Gimesia maris: one gene and its partner. The protein of the gene in region 2 binds, or shares a complex with, the protein of the main gene of each other region. Links are inferred from orthologs where the notes say so. Each region holds a gene or a part of one and is shown on either strand. Other genes may lie near its edges.

What was found.
Region 1: the proteins of mnmG (region 2) and GmarT_RS13415 are in contact, whole or in part, in a solved structure (PDB 9HIP), measured with the Escherichia coli proteins. The link is inferred for Gimesia maris from one-to-one orthologs.

Annotation. Positions count from the first base shown.
Region 1 is NZ_CP042910.1:3,631,605-3,637,964, reverse strand. What follows is about bases 2,248-5,110. They hold GmarT_RS13415 (tRNA modification GTPase), read right to left. Parts: upstream 4,435-5,110; coding sequence 3,061-4,434; downstream 2,248-3,060. Other genes in these bases: GmarT_RS13410 (YidC/Oxa1 family insertase periplasmic-domain containing protein), read right to left, coding at 4,625-5,110; GmarT_RS13420 (SLC13 family permease), read left to right, coding at 2,248-3,060. Outside these bases: GmarT_RS13430 (sugar phosphate isomerase/epimerase family protein), read right to left, coding at 1-609; GmarT_RS13425 (universal stress protein), read left to right, coding at 889-1,362; more of GmarT_RS13420, read left to right, coding at 1,435-2,247; more of GmarT_RS13410, read right to left, coding at 5,111-6,360. UniProt on the Escherichia coli protein: Exhibits a very high intrinsic GTPase hydrolysis rate. Involved in the addition of a carboxymethylaminomethyl (cmnm) group at the wobble position (U34) of certain tRNAs, forming tRNA-cmnm(5)s(2)U34.
Region 2 is NZ_CP042910.1:1,573,129-1,579,543, forward strand. Bases 1,756-4,673 are described here. They hold mnmG (tRNA uridine-5-carboxymethylaminomethyl(34) synthesis enzyme MnmG), read left to right. Parts: upstream 1,756-2,257; coding sequence 2,258-4,090; downstream 4,091-4,673. Other genes in these bases: ruvB (Holliday junction branch migration DNA helicase RuvB), read left to right, coding at 1,756-2,219; GmarT_RS05995 (response regulator), read left to right, coding at 4,646-4,673. Also shown: GmarT_RS05980 (hypothetical protein), read left to right, coding at 1-791; more of ruvB, read left to right, coding at 1,149-1,755; more of GmarT_RS05995, read left to right, coding at 4,674-5,230; GmarT_RS06000 (sensor histidine kinase), read left to right, coding at 5,314-6,415. UniProt on the Escherichia coli protein: NAD-binding protein involved in the addition of a carboxymethylaminomethyl (cmnm) group at the wobble position (U34) of certain tRNAs, forming tRNA-cmnm(5)s(2)U34.

The DNA of each region.
Region 1 (6,360 bases), 2.1 Mb from region 2 along the record:
ACTACCCACCAGATGTCCTACCCGTTTCAGAGCAGCGATAGGATCACCGGTTCCGTACAGAATCATATTGGCAGGGTCAAAGTTGATCTTCAGATTATCTCGACCGACATCACTGATAAAATCAAGCAGGTGGTCTGCGGATTCCTGTCCCGTTTCCAGATTCAGGTTCTGTCCATTGACTTTGACATGATCCAGCAGGCCCTGTGTAACCGACACCAGTTCTTTGTAATTGTCTGAATCACGATCTTCAGGAACAAAGCCAATATGCAAAGCGACCGTATCGCATCCAAGCAATTTCGCAAAGTCAGAAATCTCTTTCATTTCCTCAACACGGGCTGCTCGTGTTTCAGCGGGAACCAGTCCCACGGTCTGTTTTGTAGTGGGGATGTCTGCATAGCTTTCACCATCAAATCCGCCGAACACACAGGTGAGTTTGATCCCGGCAGAATTGCAGCGTTCCAGGAATTCCTGTGCCACTTCGGGAGTTCGCGTCTGTTTGTGAGGTGCATGGATCTGTACGGTAGGAATTCCCAACTCCTGAACCACGTCAAAATGCACTCCTAATCCGGCGTCAACCGAAGCGAATACACCAATAGGCCATTTTTCCATTATCTGACTCCACAATATGAACGTTTATAATGCTCTAGTTGTTCCATTTTTCAATGACGTTAACCCTGCGACTGTCGGGCAGAGATACTTTTATCATAAGGAGAACCCGGCAGATTCACAAACGAGGACTCCGATTTCTTTACAATTTAAAAAAACAGTTGACTGAATCCCCGATTGCGGTTTCCCCGGCTATTGTTTCCAGACAAACACCTCTTATAATAAACTCTTCTCGCAACATACGCAGAGATTGCCAGCTCGGAAAACACAAGGGAACCGCTCATGATCGACATCAAAAAAATCCTGATACCAACAGACTTCAGCGAAACCTCTCAGGCAGCGACTCAGTATGCAGTCGAACTGGCGAAAAAATTCGGTGCCCAGTTGCATCTGCTGCACGTCATTGAAGACCCTGTGGTCTATATGCCGATGTTCGAGAGCTATGCCTTGCCTCCCAAAGAAGACTTTGAAAACTTTGCCAAAACCCGGTTAGACAACTGGATTCTGGATGAAGACAAAGCAGGCCTGGAAATTTCAACCCACTGGGTACACGGAAATCCGTTTGTCGATATTCTGAAATATGCCAAGCGGGAAGAAATCGACCTGATTGTGGTGGGTACACACGGACGTTCTTTCACCGCACACCTGCTGCTGGGCAGTGTCGCAGAGAAAGTGGTCCGCAAGGCATCCTGCCCGGTCCTGACCGTACGCCCCAAAGGTCATCAGTTCATTCACCCGACATCCGATGACGAATAACCGTTCGCATCCTGATCTTGACTCTTACTCTCTACGAATGTTGTACTGAGATAATACGGGATAACTCTATTCGTGATTGGCGACTCATCACATTCGGGAGAAAGCAGAATTCCCTTCTACGGGAAACTGTTCAGCGTGATTGCGTTTATGGTCATCCTGAATCTGCCAACCCCTGCAGACATGACTCCCTCGGCTCAGCGTCTCGCCGCGGTCACAGCTTTAATGGCAATCCTGTGGATGACACAGGCCATTCCCATCGCCGCCACCAGCCTGATCCCCCTGGTGGCGTTCCCCATTTTTGGCATTCAAAATCCAAAAACCGTCAGTGGTTCTTATATTAATGAGAATATTTTCCTGTATATGGGGGGATTCATCATTGCACTGGGCATTGAAAAGTGGGGCGTGCACCGACGCATCGCTTTGAACACGATTCGAGTCATAGGCAGCAGTCCACGTCGGGTTGTACTCGGTTTTTTATTCGCCACCGCGTTTCTCTCGATGTGGATCAGCAATACCGCGTCGACTCTACTCATGCTGCCTATCGGCATGGCGATCATCGGTTCGATCTCCGAACTGGCGATGTTTGAGTCCCAGGAAGATTCCTCAAAAGCCATCCAACACTTCTCGGTCGCTTTACTGCTGGGCATTGCCTATTCTGCGAGCATTGGCGGGGTAACAACACTTATTGGAACGCCGACCAATATTGCATTTCAGTCAATCTGGACTTCTCAGTTTCCAGACGGCCCACAATTATCTGCAGGTGAGTGGATGATTATGGTCATCCCGTTTGGCATTACCTTTTTGATGCTGACCTGGATCGTACTCTGCTGGAATATGCCAAAGCTGGCGAGTTCAAAAGAGTCATCCAAAGCGATCATCAATGAACATGTCAGACAGCTGGGAAAACCGACACGTCCCGAGATTCTGATGTTGATGGTGTTTGTGATTACAGCCGTATTATGGATCACCCGAAAGCCCCTTACGTTTGGTGAAGAGACTGTTCTACTGCCGGGCTGGGAAACTCTTCCTATCCACTTTCTGACCAAGTGGGGAATCTCCGTCAATTCTGCATCAGGCTGGGTACACGATTCCACGGTAGCCATGGGCATGGCGTTACTCATGTTTGCGATCCCTGCTCAGAAATCGGAGCAGGGGGAGACGCAATACCTGATGGACTGGGAAACGGCAGAACGTCTTCCCTGGGGAGTGCTGCTGTTGATTGGGGGCGGGTTTGCAATCGCCAGTGCGTTCAGCAGCACCGATCTCTCTGGTTGGGTGGGAGAGGTATTTTCCGAACGCATCACAGGCTGGCCTGCCTGGGCACTCATCTTTGCCGCGTGTCTAATGCTGACATTTCTGACGGAATTTACATCCAATATTGCCACCGTGAATACAGTGCTGCCCATCATGGCGGCGACGGCCGTCAGTCTCGGCATCGATCCGCGTCTGATCATGATTCCCGCTGCCATTTCGGCCAGCTGCGCCTTCACAATGCCGATTGCCACGCCTCCCAATGCCATTGTATTTGCATCGGGAAAAATCAGAATGTCAGACATGCTCAGGTACGGTATTATTCTCAATTTGATCGGGGTCTTCCTGTTGACCGCATTTATGTGGTTCTATTTCGTACCGCAACTGGGAATTGAGTTCGGAACCGTCCCCGAATGGGTGCATCAGCATACGCCTGAAAGCAAATAATTATTTGCCGATACAGAACTTACTGAAGATGCGATCCAGAATGTCATCGGTATAAACCTGCCCGACGATCTGCCCCAGATGCTGCAGGGCTCCGCGAATCTCAATCGCAACCAGTTCCTCTCCTACTTGTAACTGCGCGGCTTCTTCCGCCGCCTGCAGAGAGTGTCCTGCCTGACGCAGACTGTCGCGACAACGGGAGGCCGTTGAACCAATCAACTGGCGACTGCCCCGCCGGGATTCACTCAAACGCGAGAGAACCGCATGCTTAAGATCTTCCAGTCCCGATTCTTCAGCTACACTCAACGCCACCTCGCAGGCGGCGTCCCCATTCAGAGCAGGGGAGAGATCACTTTTCGTCAGCACTGTGATGACATTAAGTGATTCAGCAAGCTGCGTGCGCTGTGATTGATCAATGCTGCGCAATTCGGGACGCAGGTCCGCTGCAGTACACCAGACGACCAGATCTGCCTGTGCCATCTGCTGCTGGCGAAACTGCTGGGCAGAGACTGAAATCTCATGTACGCCAGCTTCCAGACCTGCTGTATCAATCAGTTGAATCGGTTGACCGCTCCAGTTGAGTGAGGTCACCAGGTAATCACGGGTGGTGCCTTCGATATCTGACACCAGTGCTGCCTGCTCATCACCGACCAGGGCATTATACAATGTACTCTTGCCTGCATTCGGCAGACCAGCCAGTACGAGTGACAGGCTGCCCGTCGATTCCATCCGTTCCGAAGAGTCAAGATACAGTTGTTCGCAGAACTCACGAATCTTCTGCAGACGGTTGACCAGTGTTTCACGATCAATAAATTCTATATCTTCTTCGACAAAATCCAGACCTGCTTCAAGCTCAGACAGCAGTTCCAGCAGATCCACCCGGGCAGCTCCGATCCTGGTAGAAACGCCTCCTGCCAGTTGGCTGAGTGCCAGATTCAACTCTTCATGATCGTAGGCATCAATCACCCCGAGCACCGCTTCTGCCTGGACGAGATCGACGCGTCCTGCCAGGAAAGCACGCAGCGTGAATTCGCCCGGTCGCGCCATCCGGGCACCATGCGCTGCCAGATTCTCGATGGCCGACTCCAGCAGGGGAGGCGAACTGACTGTGTGAAATTCGGCCAGAGGCTGACCGGTGAAACTACGCGCAGTTGGCCAGAAATAGAGCGCCCCTGGCAACCGGGAATCGGAGCCTGCCAGTTTGATGGTGCCGGAATAACGAGTCGGCAGTCGGGAGTTCTGCCATTTCGCATCAGAGTCAAAACAGTCTTGCAGACAGGGAAGAATCTCGTTTCCGCTAATACGTATCAGACCTGCTGCACCACTACCCGGTGCAGAGGCCAACGCGACAATCGTATCATCAAATTGCAGATTCATGCCGAATCTCGTAAAGAAACATTTCAGGAGCAGGTCCGCTGGGAAGCTTCTCGCTTAAGAGAAAACCAGACATAACCGCATCCTGAATCCAGACACAGTCCATGGCGCATCACATTTAACCAGATCGTCTGACAAGCTGGTACACCCGGTCCAAATGGTCCAGGAGAGGCTACAGAAAACGGGACACAGTCTAGCGGCGTTTTTTGGATTTTTTCCCCGTTCCTTTATCGCGGGAATTCTCCTGTCGCCGATCGTTCAATGCTGCCTGCTCCTGTGCCTGATCCGCAATTTCCTGGAGTCGGGCAAACCAGCCTTTTTTGGCGGGTGGCTCATTTTCATCAGTCTGTTTTTTTCGATTCTGGGTTTTCTTCGATTTGGCTTCGACGTCGATCACATTCGGATCAGATCCCACAATGGTCGACGGACGGCGTTTGGACTGGAAGTCCAGCAGCTTTCGCTCACAGATCCCCCACAGGCTGGAGGCGATGAAGTACACGCACAGACCTGCGGGAACATGATAGAACATGAATCCCATCCCGATCATCATGTAGTTCATGATTTTGTGCTGCAGTTCCTGATCTTTATCAGTTGGCGGCGGCATGAACAGTTTCTGCTGCATGACGAACAATCCAACGGTCACAATAGGCAGCAGGTTAAACTGGTCTCCCAGGAAGGGAATGGCAAACGGCATCTGAAACAGGGCGTCCGGAGCAGCCAGGTTATCCACCCACAGGAAAGGAGTGCCCCGCAGCTGGACGGCGTTGTTCAAAGCGGTATACAGACCAAAGAAAATCGGCAGCTGCATGAAAATCGGCAGACAGCCCGCCAGGGGGTTATAGTTGTTCTTGCTGAACAGCTCCATCTGCGCCCGGCCCAGCTTCTCGCGATCATCCCCGTATTTCTTTTTGAGTTCAGCAATCTGTGGCTGTAACTCTTTCATTTTCTGGGCACCAATCGCCTGCTTGCGCGAAAGCGGATACAGACTGCCACGCACGATGATCGTCAGGCAGATAATGGCAATTCCATAGGACAGGCCAAATCCATGCAGGGTGGTCAACAGCCACAGCATCAGCTTGGCAACCGGCCCGAAAATACCCAGGTCCATAATTTCGGTTGCATTCAGTGGGGGCCCCAGCAGAGATTCCCGTTTTGGTCCGGTATACATCGCATAGCTGTGTGTGATATCGCCACCGGGTGCCAGATCCAGATCCTTCGAATTAACTTGAACCGTGATCCGGCTCTGTGTTTCATCCCTCAATCCTCGCTGGACCAGGACAGGCTCGATACTGGCCGAATAATTGGACTGCATTTCGCCGTTAACGAGCTGGGGATCGTAGTTTTTTCCGTCCGGCGTCAGGAGAGCAGCGAAGTATTGAATATCCACACCGGCATACTGAAACGCCCGGCTGTACTTCTCGACCTGCTGCGCATTCACATTTTCAATGATGTCGGGGGCAGTAAAGATTTCCGTTTCAACGCTCTTGTCATCCTGCAGAAAGCCAATCCGCAGATCGCGATACTTGCGGGTGTTTTCGGCATTTTCCAGAGGAATCCCGATCGGCCCCAATAGCTGATAATCCAGCTTCTGTGCCGCCTGACTGTGGTTGACCACTTTGATATCAAAGTGAACCATGTACCCTGCCTGATCGGTGTCGCGAAACTCACGAAAATCTTTTCCCTCTGGAACCGGATATTTCTTGAGTTCGTATTTCTTCTGTACTTCAATGCTGCCATCCGGGGCTGTCAGACTCAGGAGAACTGACTGATAGAGTTTGGGATCATCCGGATCTTTTACCAGTTCCAGAACTTTCCAGTTGGCAGAGTGACAGTCTGTGTTTAACGCGGCCAGTTTGGCATCCAGTTGTGCCACATTCAGATCCAGGCTGCGTTTGAAGTCTTTACCGGCTGCAAATTCACCCAGAATTT
Region 2 (6,415 bases):
ACTGTGGAGAAATGCTGCAGAAAGGGGAATGGGTGCCCCGCAAAATTAAGGTGGGCGATGTTTTCTCCCGCACCTGGGAAGTCTATAAAGCTAACCTGGGATCTATCATTGGAATCCATATTCTGGCCTATGTTCTCTATGTCGTAGCGGCAGTCGTGGTCATGCTGATTTTGATGGCAATTGGATTTGCGGGAGCACTGGTATTGGGACTGGGGCAAGGCGATCAGAGTCTGATTGTTGTCTTTGGAGTAATCTTCTACTTTGTGGCAATATTAATTATTTACAGTATCGTATTTTATCTGATGCTGGGGGTGATGAAATATTTATTGAAGATGGTTCGAGGTGAGCACCCTGAAATGGGGGAAATCTTCAGTGGAGGTCCTTTTTTAGGCAGAATGATACTGTGCAGTATTGTTTTTGGTCTTGCCTATATGGCTGGACTTGTGGCTTTTATCATTCCGGGTTTGATTATCGTGTTTATGTTCTGGCCGTATGCCTTTCTGCTGATTGACCGGGATTTACCGGGGATTGACGCTTTCACGGAATCAAGAAAAGTCACCGCCGGGAATAAGTTCAGCATGTTCCTGATCTATCTGATCATGGCCGGAGTTTCGATCGTGCCCTATTTGTTGCTCCTGGCAATGATGTCCTCCGTAGAACAGGCGGGGGGGCCAGCACAGACTATGGTCTTTCTCATGTTTTTCGGTTTCATGGCTTTCATATATCTGATGGTGATCCCGTTTTACTCGGTACTTGGTACCGTGAGTTATGCAGAGATGACTTATCAATAATCGCCCAGACGTCAGGTCAGAAAGCATCTGGTGTAAAATCTTCAGGTCCTGGACCTTCAGGCATGAGATCTGAAGTTGCATTGCATTTGCCCTCCTGTTCTTTTTGTTCAATGGGCGGCGGATTAAGGGCTTCAGATTAAATCCGGATTCGGAGCGGTGAGCAGCTCCGGGGGTTTTACGGCAGGGCGGCTGATTTGCTATGATACCAGCCGTTAAACGAGGCAGAGTCGCTTCGCGCAGTGTACATTGACCACTACTGAGGTTGATGGTGTCGTCTTCCGTGCACTTGAGTTCAAGTATCATGCTTGGCATGAAGCGATCGCACAATGGAATGCATATCAGGGTGTGGATGGAAGTATGGTACGAGAGCCTGTCATTAAGGGAGATGATGAACCGGAAGATCTTTCTTCGGGTGGTGAAGACGGCTGGGATTCCAGTTTTCTGGCCGACGATGGTGAGTACGATGACGCTTTACGGCCTCAGCGTCTGAGCGAAGTGGTGGGGCAGCGTGCCGTTGTGGAACGTCTGGAAGTCTTTCTGGATGCCACGCGGAAGCGCAATGAACCACTGGGCCATCTTTTGCTCGATGGACCTCCCGGATTGGGAAAAACGACTCTGGCATCGGTACTGCCTCGGGAACTGGGGACCGAACTGCAGATCACCTCTGGCCCTTCTTTAAGTGCACCAAAAGACCTGCTCCCTTTTCTGACGAATGCCAGCCACGGATCGTTTCTGTTCATTGATGAGATTCACCGGATGCCGGCGACTGTCGAAGAGTTTATCTATCCTGCAATGGAAGATTTCCGGGTGGATATTACTCTGGGTGAAGGTCTGAATGCCCGGACCGTTAACATGAAACTGCAGAAGTTCACTGTGATTGGTGCGACGACGCGGAGCGGGATGCTGACGGCTCCTTTGCGGGATCGTTTTGTCCGCCGCGAGCATCTGGACTTTTATGAAGATCAGGAACTGATAGAAATCGTCCGCAGGAATGCCCGCAAACTGAAAACACCAATCACGGATGACGCCGCTTTTGAGATTGCCCGTCGTAGCCGGGGGACACCACGGAAAGCGAATAATCTGTTGCGCTGGGCGCGTGACTTTGCCACAAGTAAGGCGGATGGTAAGATTACCAACGAAGTGGTGAAGCGCGCCTTTGAAATGCTGGAGATTGATCAGTTGGGACTGGAACGCCAGGATCGTCGTTATCTGGAAGCCCTGGTGAAAACATTTTCCGGCGGACCTGCGGGAGTACAGGCGCTGGGGCATACCTTGAACATTCCGGCGGATACCCTGGAAGACGAAGTGGAACCGTTCTTATTACGTTGCGGATTTATCCAGCGTTCCCCCCGAGGTCGTATTGTCACCATGGCCGCGATGGAGCATTTAAACCTGAACCCTCCTGCGGGTGGCAGTCTCTTCAGATAGTATCTGAATTACATACTCTTATTTTACAAAGAAGAACCATGAGTCATTCCGTTTCGTATGATTATGATATCGTTGTCGTTGGTGCAGGGCACGCCGGCTGTGAAGCTGCTCTGGCTTCTGCAAGGCTGGGGGCCAAAACAGCGCTTTTAACGATGAACTGCGATACGGTCGGACAGATGAGCTGTAACCCTGCGATTGGTGGAGTGGCGAAAGGCCAGATCGTTCGTGAAATCGATGCCCTGGGTGGTGAAATGGGGCGCGTGATCGACGAGACCGGAATTCAGTTCCGGATGCTCAATCTCTCCAAAGGTCCCGCCATGCACAGCCCCCGGGCACAGGCGGACAAAAAAGCGTATCAGTTCTGCATGAAGTGGAAGGTAGAGCAACAGGACAACCTGGCTTTGCGGCAGGAAATCGTGAAAAGTCTGATCGTCGAAAATGATCAGATTTGCGGAGTGGAAGTGCACGGCGATGCGACCTATCGGGCGCGCGCCGTGATTCTGACAACGGGCACATTCCTGCAGGCAATCATGCATACGGGAGAAGCAAAGACCAAAGGGGGACGCGCTGGGGAAGGAACGACGGGAACCCTGTCCGACAGCCTGGCACAACTGGGCTTTGAACTACAGCGATTTAAAACGGGAACACCCGCACGTCTGAATGGACGCACAATTGATTTTTCTGTGCTGGAAGAACAGCCCGGAGATGAACGTCCCCAGCCATTTTCCTATATGACTGAGAAGCTGACTCAAGAGCAGATGCCCTGCTATCTGACCGAAACCAACGAGCACGTCCATCGAGTGATCAATGAGAATCTGCATCGGGCGCCCATGTATTCCGGACAGATCAACTCAACCGGGCCGCGCTATTGTCCTTCCATCGAAGATAAAGTGGTACGGTTCTCTGAACGTAATTCCCATCAGATTTTCCTGGAACCGGAAGGGCGTTATACGAACGAGTATTACTGCAACGGGATTTCAACCAGTCTGCCACGTGATGTGCAGGATGAGATGATCCATTCCATCCGGGGTCTGGAAAAAACGGAAATCATGCGTTACGGCTACGCGGTGGAATATGATTTTGCGACTCCGACACAGTTAAAACCCACGCTGGAAACCAAGCGGGTTGCCGGGCTCTATTTCGCCGGACAGTTGAACGGGACCACCGGTTATGAGGAAGCAGCCGGGCAGGGATTGCTGGCAGGATTGAATGCCGCATTAAAGATTGCTGGGAAAGAGGATCTCATTCTCGATCGTAACGAAGCCTATCTGGGAGTACTGATCGATGATCTGGTGACGAAAGGCGTTGATGAACCCTACAGGATGTTTACCTCACGAGCCGAGTTTCGTTTACTGCTCAGGCAGGATAATGCGGATCGGCGGATGACGCCCATTGGTCAGCGTATCGGTTCGGTCAGCCAGGAACGCTGGGAACAGTTTCAGGCATACGAAGCAGAAATCAGTCAAATTATGGAGTTCATTCGCGGTAACCGATATCAGGGCCAGACTCTGGAAGAATGGTTACGGCGGCAGGATACCGGCTGGGAAGATATCTGCGGATTTGCACCGGAATTAAAAGCGTTCCCACTCTCTGAACGGGCCATCGAGCAGACGTTGATCGAAGTTCAGTATGCAGGCTACATCAAACGCCAGACTGCTGAAATTGAGAAGCAGAAGAATGTGGAAACTCTGCACATTCCAGATCATATCGACTACCAGCTGGTTCCGAATCTGCGAAATGAAGCCAAGGAAAAACTGAGCCGCGTCAAGCCACGAAACATCGGGCAGGCAGGGAGAATCAGTGGGGTAACGCCGGCTGACCTGACAGTTTTAGTACTTTATTTAAACAGTTCCAGCCGACTGGCGACCTGATCATTCTCGATGCAGGTGATCAAAAAATCGTAACTCTTTGCTGCGCTGGGGGTTTTTGCCGTCTATTCATACTGTTTAAAACCGCAGAAAATGCTTTTCTGCGATGATTCTCCCTGTTTCTAATGCGTGTAAGTGTAAGGGCAGTCGGCGTTTATTTCAATAATTCAGTCAAGATAGCGAATGCGTGTTGACCATATCGTCAGAATAGATACAATCGGAGTTATTGATAATACTGGTAAAGTCAAGCGGTATTGAAAGTTTTGGCGTTTGTATCTATGTGGGATACTTAAAGCGTCTGGAAAATCAGTGGCGTTTGGCAAGTGAACGGGCCACAGAACTGCACCTTGGAGGATGCGGTTTATTATCGCTTTACCTCATTTTCAGGTAAATAGGTAAGAGGCTGATTATGGAGATGTCAGTTTCATGCAGCGGTGTTGATGATCGGGTCATCACTACTTCTGCGCAGGGGCTCGGTTATTGCATGTTGTAATAGCCTTACAGCGCTTGGTCTTTCCCGCAGCTTAGGGGCGGGTCTTCAAAGGATGGATGAGCAATATGAAAACGGTCTTTACCACGGGCGAAGCCGCAAAGATTTGCAAAGTGAGTCAACAAACGATTATTCGCTGTTTTGATTCAGGCCAATTAAAGGGATTTCGGGTACCCGGCTCTCGCTTTCGTAGAATTCCGCGCGACGTGTTGTTTAAGTTTATGAAAGACAACGGAATTCCGACTGATGCCCTGGAAAGTGGAAAGCGTAAAGCTTTAATCGTGGATGACGATGAAGAGTTGGTAGAATTGATTCGCGACGTACTGGAAGCGGATTCCCGCTTCGAAATTCGCGTAGCAAATAACGGCTTTGACGCCGGGATGATGGTGAAAGAATATCATCCGGACATCATTATTCTGGATGTCATGCTGCCTGATATTAATGGTAAGGAAGTCTGCCAGCGGGTTCGCAGTGATTCCTCGATGGACGATGTCAAAATTATCTGCATCAGTGGTATGGTTGAAGCAGACAAGATTGACGATCTGAAAGCCGCCGGTGCAAATGACTTTATGCAAAAGCCGTTTGAAGTAGAGCAGTTAGCCGATCGCGTCTGTACGCTTCTGAATCTGGAATCTGTTCATACTGCCGGCTGATTTCAGAGTCAGGTGAAATATCAGTAACATGACGATCGGATTGCGCTTCCGATCGTCGTGGCTACTGTTAAATGGAGCGTCTGATGGCGAGCGAAACCGGTGGAGTGAGCCTTGGCCTGCCGGATGTTTTTTACCGACGACTGTTTTCATTAATCCCGATTGAATCTCTGGATTCTGTGCTGGGAGAACTGGCAGCCGTCTGGTGTGAAGCCACCGCTGCAAAAGCCGCTTATCTGGTTCAGTTCGATCAGGAATCCCTGGAATTAACCGCCGGGTTGTTTCGTCGGTCCCAGGCGGAAGCAGACTGTTTCACGCAGGCGTCGATTCGGATTGATCAGAGTCGCTCCCTTACCGAACAGGCTCGTTCCATTGCAGAGCAGGGGCGACCTTTTTCCCTGATCTCCAGTAGTTCCTTTCATTATATCGCGATCCCCTGTGCGCAGATTTCTCTGGCGGGTGTGTTTCTGTTTTCGAATCAGAGTTCGAATGATTTGCTTGCGCTGAGTTCTGAACTAACAGAAATCAGCCGTCGACTTCTCACTCAGGCATGGGAAACAGGGAATCGACAAGACTCTCAACACGATGACTGTCATACCTGCCAGACTGAAGTGGAACAGGGGAAAACTATCAGGCAGCGAGTTTTACCGAGCACCGACAAGCTGGAAGCGATGGCCGAATTTGCTGCAGGTGCCGGGCATGAGATTAATAATCCGGTCGCCACGATTGCCGGGCGGGTACAGATGCTGCTGAAACAGGAGACCGATCCGGAACGTCGACAGTCGCTGGCGACGATTGGCGGGCAGGCATATCGAATCCGGGACATGATCGGCGATGCCATGCTGTTTGGCCGACCGCCTGCTCCCCGACCGACAGCGGTCAATCTTTCTAAAACGATCAATGACGTTCAACATAGCCTGCATGAGGCGATCCAGGATTCGGGTGTTCTGTTGACCGTTGATCTCCCAGGAGTGCCCTGCCTCCGGGCGGATGAAACACAGTTAAAAGTTGTGATCAGTAATCTGATGTTGAACTGCCTGAATGTGCTGGAACCGGGCGGACAGATATGTATTTCTGCGAAAGAAAAAATCGTGGATGCGGTTCCGATGGTGCATTTAGAAATTACAGATGATGGTCCAGGCCTGTCAGAGCAGGAGCAGGAGCACCTGTTTGACCCATTCTACTCAG